DNA from 2 places in the Micromonospora sp. CPCC 206060 genome. Region 2 is predicted to be linked to the other one. Evidence: riboswitches for the same ligand, from Rfam matches in the RefSeq annotation. Region 2 holds a riboswitch; the other holds the start of a gene.
The links. A riboswitch is a leader RNA that binds a small molecule or an ion and turns the genes downstream of it on or off. The one in region 2 is predicted to bind cobalamin.
Positions count from the first base shown of each region.

Region 1: another riboswitch for cobalamin. It lies ahead of V6U90_RS05100 (ribonucleoside-diphosphate reductase subunit alpha); the one in region 2 lies ahead of V6U90_RS20150 (peptidase).

Region 1 is NZ_JBAKHU010000003.1:216,677-220,219, reverse strand. Features, by position in the region: gene V6U90_RS05100 (ribonucleoside-diphosphate reductase subunit alpha) at 1-1,272, opposite strand, end outside; cobalamin riboswitch at 1,445-1,624, opposite strand; gene V6U90_RS05095 (Rieske (2Fe-2S) protein) at 1,965-2,816, shown strand; gene V6U90_RS05090 (LysM peptidoglycan-binding domain-containing protein) at 2,948-3,543, opposite strand, start outside.
Region 2 is NZ_JBAKHU010000033.1:3,210-6,752, forward strand. Features, by position in the region: gene V6U90_RS20145 (hypothetical protein) at 1-560, opposite strand, end outside; cobalamin riboswitch at 848-973, shown strand; gene V6U90_RS20150 (peptidase) at 1,075-2,130, shown strand; gene V6U90_RS20155 (hypothetical protein) at 2,199-2,675, shown strand; gene V6U90_RS20160 (prenyltransferase/squalene oxidase repeat-containing protein) at 2,822-3,543, shown strand, end outside.

The DNA of each region.
Region 1 (3,543 bases), on a different contig from region 2:
GGTGCACAGGTTGGACAGGTGTACCGTGCCACCCCCGTTGCCGACCTGGTTGCAGGTGCGGTTCGCGGCGTCCCGGAAGGTCATCCAGCCGTTGCCGGTCTGCGCGAGGGTACGCATCATCCGGGCGTACAGGGTCCGGGCCGGCAGTACTCTCACGGCCCGGCCGGCCGCCTCGGCGGCCCGGTACGCGGCGTCGAACTCGTCACCCCAGAGGTCCACCAGTTCCGGTACGTCCTTCGGGTCGAACAGCGACCAGTCGGCGTCCGCCTCGACCCGGCGCATGAACTCGTCCGGTACCCAGTTGGCCAGGTTCAGGTTGTGGGTACGCCGGGCCTCGTCCCCGGTGTTGTCCTTGAGTTCCAGGAACTCCTCGACGTCCGCGTGCCAGGTGTCCAGGTAGACACAGGCCGCGCCCTTGCGCCGGCCGCCCTGGTTGACCGCCGCCACGCTCGCGTCCAGGGTGCGCAGCCAGGGCACGATGCCGTGCGAGTAGCCGTTGGTGCCCCGGATCAGCGAGCCCCGGGAGCGGACCCGGGACCAGGAGATGCCGATCCCACCGGCGTACTTGGAGAGCTTCGCGACCTGGGTGTAGCGCTCGTAGATGGACTCCAGTTCGTCCTGTGGCGAGTCGACCAGGAAGCAGGAGGAGAGCTGCTGGTGCCGGGTACCCGCGTTGAACAGGGTCGGTGAGCTGGGCAGGTAGGCCAGCCGGGACATCAGCCGGTAGAGCGCGGCGGCGTCGTCGACCGTGTCGGCGAGCCCGGTGGCCACCCGCAGCCAGAAGTGCTGCGGGGTCTCCAGGACTGCCCGGGTTTCCGGGTGGCGCAGCAGGTAGCGGTCGTACACGGTACGCAGGCCGAAGTACTCGAAACTGTCGTCGGCCGACGGGTCGATCAGGGCGTCGAGGGCGGTGGCGTGGGTGGCCACGAAGTCCGCGAAATCGGCGTCCAGCAGCCCGGCCCGGTGCGCCGCCACCACCGATCCGCTGAACGAGCCGATGCCCTGGCCGGTCACCTCGGTGCTGATCCGGTCGGCGAGCAGCCGGGCGGCGAGCCGGCTGTACTGCGGCTCCTCGCCGATCAGCCCGGCGGCGGCGGCGATGGCGAGCTGGAGCAACTCGTCCGCGTCGGCGGCCGTGGTCCGCCCACTGCGGACCAGGTCGAGCAGCCGTTCCGGGTCGGTGTCCGGCAGGTTCCGCCGGTGCCGGTCCAACAGGTCGGGCAGTTCCCCGGTGTCGGATGGGGTCGAGGCGATGATGGCTGGTGCCGTCACGGGCGCTCCTGGTTCGTCGGGCCTGTTCGTCGGGTCGGACCGGAGGGACTCGCGAGGGCACGACGGCACGCCGGAGGGCCACCGGTCGGTGTGCCGGTGGTCTCCGTACGGCTCGACGGCCCTCCCACGAGGCCCCGAGGTGGTACGCGTGCCGGGTCGACACGCCCTACTGGTAGGTCTTCGGACTCGCGGGCAGGCGTACGGACGTACGCTCGCCTACTGGCCGTCGCTTCCCAGGCCCGGCCGGACCCAGTGCTCATGACGGCGGTCGTTCCCGCTCACCGCTGCGGGGCAGTCCCGGATTCGCACCGGGTTCCCTTACCTCGTCGACATCTGGCCGATGTCGACGCACGGCTACCGCCACCCGTGCCCGGGAGACGGTGAACCAGCAGTGCACCGATCCTAGATCTAGTGGCCCCATTTTGGTCAACACACCAGATGCTGTGCGGCGTGTCGTGCCTCGTGTGTCGATCATGGAGTTGTGGTGCCCGGGAAGGCCGCTATAAGGGGCGAAATCCCCACCACAAGTCCATGATCGGCGGGCGGGTGGTGACCGTCCGGTGGCCCGGCGGAACGGCTCCGTGCTGTGGATGAGCCGCATCTGTGTTCCGGGTCACCGGTGCCGCCGAACCGGCCGGCCACCATGCTCGCCGACACCGGTTTGCCGAAGCCGCCAGTGGGAAGTGGGAGGCATGCGTGCGCTGATGATGAGGCTTGAGCGGGCGGCCGGGCTGGACCGGTTCGGCGACCGGCTGCAGAATGCGGTCCAGTCGGTACTGCGCCCGCAGAAGGTGCGGGACACCCTGCACGGTGTCTGGCTCGGTCACCCCCTGCACCCGGCGCTGGTGCAGCTACCGATCGGTGCCTGGCTGAGCACCGCCGTACTCGACCTGATGCCCGGCCAGCGCCGGGCCGCGACGGTACTGGTCACGGTCGGTACCGCCAGCGCCCTGCCGGCGGCGGTCGCCGGTCTCAACGACTGGGCGGCACTCTCGCGGGAACAGCGGCGGGTCGGACTGGTGCACGCCATGTCCAACACCGTCGGACTGGCCTGCTACGCCGGATCGATCGCCGCCCGGCTGACCGGCCGGCACCGGCTCGGCCGGACCCTCGGCTGGTTCGGGCTGACCGCGGCGAGCACCGGCGCCTACATCGGTGGCCACCTGGCGTACAAGCAGGGTGCCCAGGTCAACCAGAGCGTCTCCGAACTGCACCGGATGGCCGACGGCTGGCATTCGGTGGCCGACCTGTCGACGGTACCCGAGCGGACCCTGCTCACTCGGGAGGTCCGAGACGTCTCGGTGATCCTCTACCGGCATGGCGACGAGGTCACCGTGATGCTGGAACGCTGCCCGCACCAGAGCGGACCGCTCGGCGAGGGAAAGGTCACCGAGGTCGACGGGCACGCCTGCGTGGTCTGCCCGTGGCATGGCAGCACCTTCCAGCTCAACGGCGGTGAGGTCGTACACGGCCCGGCCGCCACCGACCAGCAGGTGCTGCCCACCCGGGTGGTGGACGGGGTGTTGCAGACCCGGCTGCCCTGACCGGCGGACCCGATGCCGCCCGACCCGTCGGCCTCCTGCTCACCCCCCCCAGAACTCATTAGGGCCCAACCAGACGGTGTGCCGCTGGTCGGTCGGGCGGTGCGCCATGGTCCGCTGGTCGGTCCCGTCGGTCAGTCCCGACGGTGCCGCCCGCTCGGCAGCGGCTGCCCCCCACCCGTGCCGAGGGACCCCGGGATCCGGCCGGAAGCCGGGGCCGCCGGGCGGCGGCGCAACCCGAGGACGGCCCCGATCTGCGCGCCGACGATGCTCGCCACCGCCAGCACGGCGGAGACCGCCAGCGGCCGGTTGACCCGGTCCACCTCGGTGGCCCGGGACGCTCCGATGGTCAGGGTCGGCGGCGGGCCGTCCGGCGCCTCCGGAATGGGTACGGCCGGCGTGACCGGTGCCGGTGCCGGGGCGGTCCAGGCGGCACCACCGGGTGCCGGCGGTACGGCGACCACACCGGTGGCGTGCGGGCGTCCCCCCCGGTCCTCGGCGTCGACCGGCAACCGGAGCAGTTGTCCGGGGCGGATCCGGTCCGGCTGCTTGATCTTGTTGAGCTTCGCCAGGTCCCGGTACCGGTCGAAGTCGTCCAGGTAGCGTTCCGCGACCTCGCCGAGGTAGTCGCCCTGCTCCACCCGGTAGACCGGTACCGGTTCAACCTCCGGCTGGATCGTGGTCGGAGCCGACACTGTGACGACCATCGGTCCGGTGCCCTGCGCCGGCA
Region 2 (3,543 bases):
GCGCTGATGCTCGGGCCCTCGAAGGTCATCGGATCGGTGGGGGAGACCCACCGGGCCAGCAGGCAGAAGTGACCCGGGCCGGGGACGCCGGTCCACGGGATGGTGACCGTGGTGACCCCGGCGAAGACCGGCACGCTGACCGCCCCGATCTGGGTCCAGGCGCCCGGCCAGTTGGCCCCGCCACCCGGAGTGGTGCGGTAGACCCGGAGGGTGCCGTTGTCGGTACCGGTGCCGTACGGGCCGGCGTTCCGGAGCTTGACGAAGAGGTAGTTCGTCACCCCGACCCGCGGGTTCTGGCTCACCGCGCACTCGACGGCGGTCGGGCAGACCTTGATGTCCGGGCTCGCCCAGAGCGGGTTGTAGCTGTGCGGCTGGTAGCCGAGGTCGGCGCTGACGTCCTTGATGTAGACGTCGGTGCGGGCGTTGACCCCGACCTCGGACCGGTCCTGCACCGGCGCGGCGCCGGCAGAGCTGACGGAGAGCAGCGCCGCCAGTGCCGTGCCGGTGAGCAGGGCCAGTGTGGAGCGGCGGGCGCGTCGCCCGGTGATACTCCGGAACACGTTTCCTCCCGTTGCTGGGGACTGCCGGCCCGGCTGTGGCGGGTGGGTCGGCGGGTGGATATCCCTACAGAGCGCGGGGTAGCGCGGGAAATACCGGCCGGTGCCTCGGGTGGTTGTCAGATGACGCCAGAAGGAATCAATCACCGTCAATTGCATTCGGGGGTTGGTCGGGTGCCCGGTCAGATCCAGCCCCGCCGGACCGCCCGTACGCCGGACGAGAGTCGCCGATGCCACACCCACCGTGCGTTGACAGCACGTGGACGCTACGGCAAGACTGGCCGGCACAACCGAATAGACGCGTGTGCGTGTGGGGGAAGTCCGGTCGAAGCCCGGCGCTGGCCCGCAACGGTAGGTCGTCGAGATGTCCGCATCCGACGACAAGCCCGAATACCCGCCGTACGCGTGACCCGCTCCCTCACCCGTCGTGGCCCACGGGTCGGAGTCCCGGCCGACCCGTGCGTACCTGCGCGGCCGGCCCGGTTCTGACGACCACCGGGCCGGAAAGGCGCTCCTGATGGTTGTCCGCCTGAGCCGGCACCGCCTGCTCACCCTGTTCTGCGGCGTCCTCGCCGCACTCACCCTGACCGGCCCCGCGGTGGCCGCCCCGGTCAACACCCCCAGCTCCACCACCGCCGACCGTCCGGCGGCCGCCGCCGGCTGGCTGGCCCGCCAACTCGTCGACGGGGAACGCTTCGAGGCCGTCTTCGACGGCGTCGCCTACCCGGATCAGGGGCTCACCCTGGACGCGGTCCTCGCGTTCGCCGCCGCCGGGGTGGCCGACGACTCCGGCGCCCGTGCCCTGGCCTGGGTCTCCCGGCCGGACGTCCGGGACGGCTACCTCGGTGACGGGGTGACCGAGGCGTACGCGGGCGCGACCGCGAAACTCGCCCTCGCCGTCCAGGTACGTGGCGCGGACCCGACAGCGGTCGGCGGCGTCGACCTGATCGCCCGGCTGCGCGGGCTCCAGGCCCCGTCCGGCCGGTTCACCGACCGCTCCGCGTGGGGCGACTACAGCAACACCTTCAGCCAGTCCTTCGCGCTGCTCACGCTGGCCCGTACCACGTCGGGCGTACCGGCGGACGCGGCCGGTTACCTGGCCGGCATCCGGTGCGCCGACGGTGGCTTCCCGGTGGTCCCCGAGCAGCCGGTCTGTGCCTCCGACGTGGACGCCACCGCGCTGGCGGTGCAGGCGCTGCGGGCCGCCGGCCGGTCGACCGAGGCCACCGCCGGACTGCGCTGGCTGGTCTCGGTGCAGGGCACCGACGGCGGGTTCCGCAACTCCGGCGGCGTGGCCAACGCCAACAGCACCGGGCTGGCGGCCCAGGCGCTCGCCGCAGGGGGCCGGACGCTGGCCTGGGCGCGGGCCCGGGGATTCCTGGCCGGACTCCAGGTCTGCTGCACCGGGGCGCCGGCTGACCGGGGCGCGGTCGACTACGACGGTGGCACCTTCGACCCGGCCACCGCCACCCGGGCCACCGCCCAGGCCGTCCTCGGTCTGGCCGGGGTCGGGTACGCGCAGCTGACCGCCGCCGGTGCTGCGTCGGGCGAACCCGAGCTGGTCTGCCCGTGACGGCCCGGGAAGCACAACCGACCCGCCAGCCGGCCGCAGCCCCCGTACCCCGGTCCCGAGGAGCCCTGATGTCCATCTCCGTCATCCGGCGGCTGGCCGCCCTGCTCGCCGCAGTCGTCGTCGCCGCCGGCCTGGTGGTCGTCGAACCGGCCCCGCCCGCCGCGCGGGCCGCCGCCTGCACCGGCACGTCCGGGGTCACCGTCGTGGTCGACTTCACCGCCCTCGGGGCCGGGGTGCAGGTCGCCTGCGCCCCGGGCGACCCGGCCACCGGGCTCGCCGCCCTGACCGGCGCCGGGTTCACCGTCACCGGTACCGCACGGTGGGGTCTGGCCTTCGTCTGCCGGATCAACGGGCTGCCCACCGCCGCCACCGAGGCGTGCATCAACACCCCGCCGGCCAGCGCCTACTGGTCCTACTGGCACGCGCCGGCCGGCGGCGCCTGGTCGTACAGCTCGGCGAGCGCCGGCAGCTACAACCCGGCACCCGGCACGGTGGAGGGCTGGGCGTTCGGCGCCGGCAGCCCGCCCAGCGTCCCAGCACCCTGACCAGGGCGTCCCGGTGGGTGGGGCCGACCCGCTCCGCCCACCGGGACGCGTCTGCCCGGCGTACCCGCCGGACCACACACCTGGAGCGCAAACACCCCGGGTGTGTGGTCCGGCGGTTCCTCGAACTCCTGCGAAAGGCACCCTCCATGCCCGACATCCGGCGGACCCGCCTCGCCGTCCGGGTCACGGTCGCGTCCGCGCTCACCGCGTTCGCCGTCACCGCACCCGGGACACCGTCCACCGCCGTCCCGGCCCCGGGCGACGCCACCCGGGCCGCGGCGACCTGGCTCGCCGCCGAGTTCGCCGACGGTGCGCTGCCCGGCCCGTTCGGCGGGCAGGACTGGGGACTGACCATCGACGGCCTGCTCGCGCTGACCGCCGCCGACGTGGCCGGGCAGACCCGGCAGGCCGCCGCCGCGCAGCTGGCCGCGCACGTGACCTCCTACACCACCTACGACGACTACGGCATCCCCGGCTTCACCGACGGTGGGGCGACCGCGAAGCTGCTCTTCGCCGCCGCCGCCGTGGCCGGTGCCGACCCCACCGACTTCGGCGGCCACGACCTGCACGCCAGGACGCTGGACCTGATCGCCGGGGCCGGTGACCAGGCCGGTCGGATCCTCAGCCGGACCACACCGGACACCGGCCCGGACGCCAGCAACACCTTCGACCAGTCGTTCGCCGTCCTCGGGCTGGCCCGTACCGGCCAGGTGCCGCAGACCGCGGTGGACTTCCTCATCCGGCAGCAGTGCGCGGTCGGCGGGTTCCGGCTCTATCCGGATGTGGCCGGAGCGCCCTCGCCGTCCTGCGACGCGCAGACCGACGCCCCGCTCGACGTCGACACCACCGCGATGGCGGTGCAGGCCCT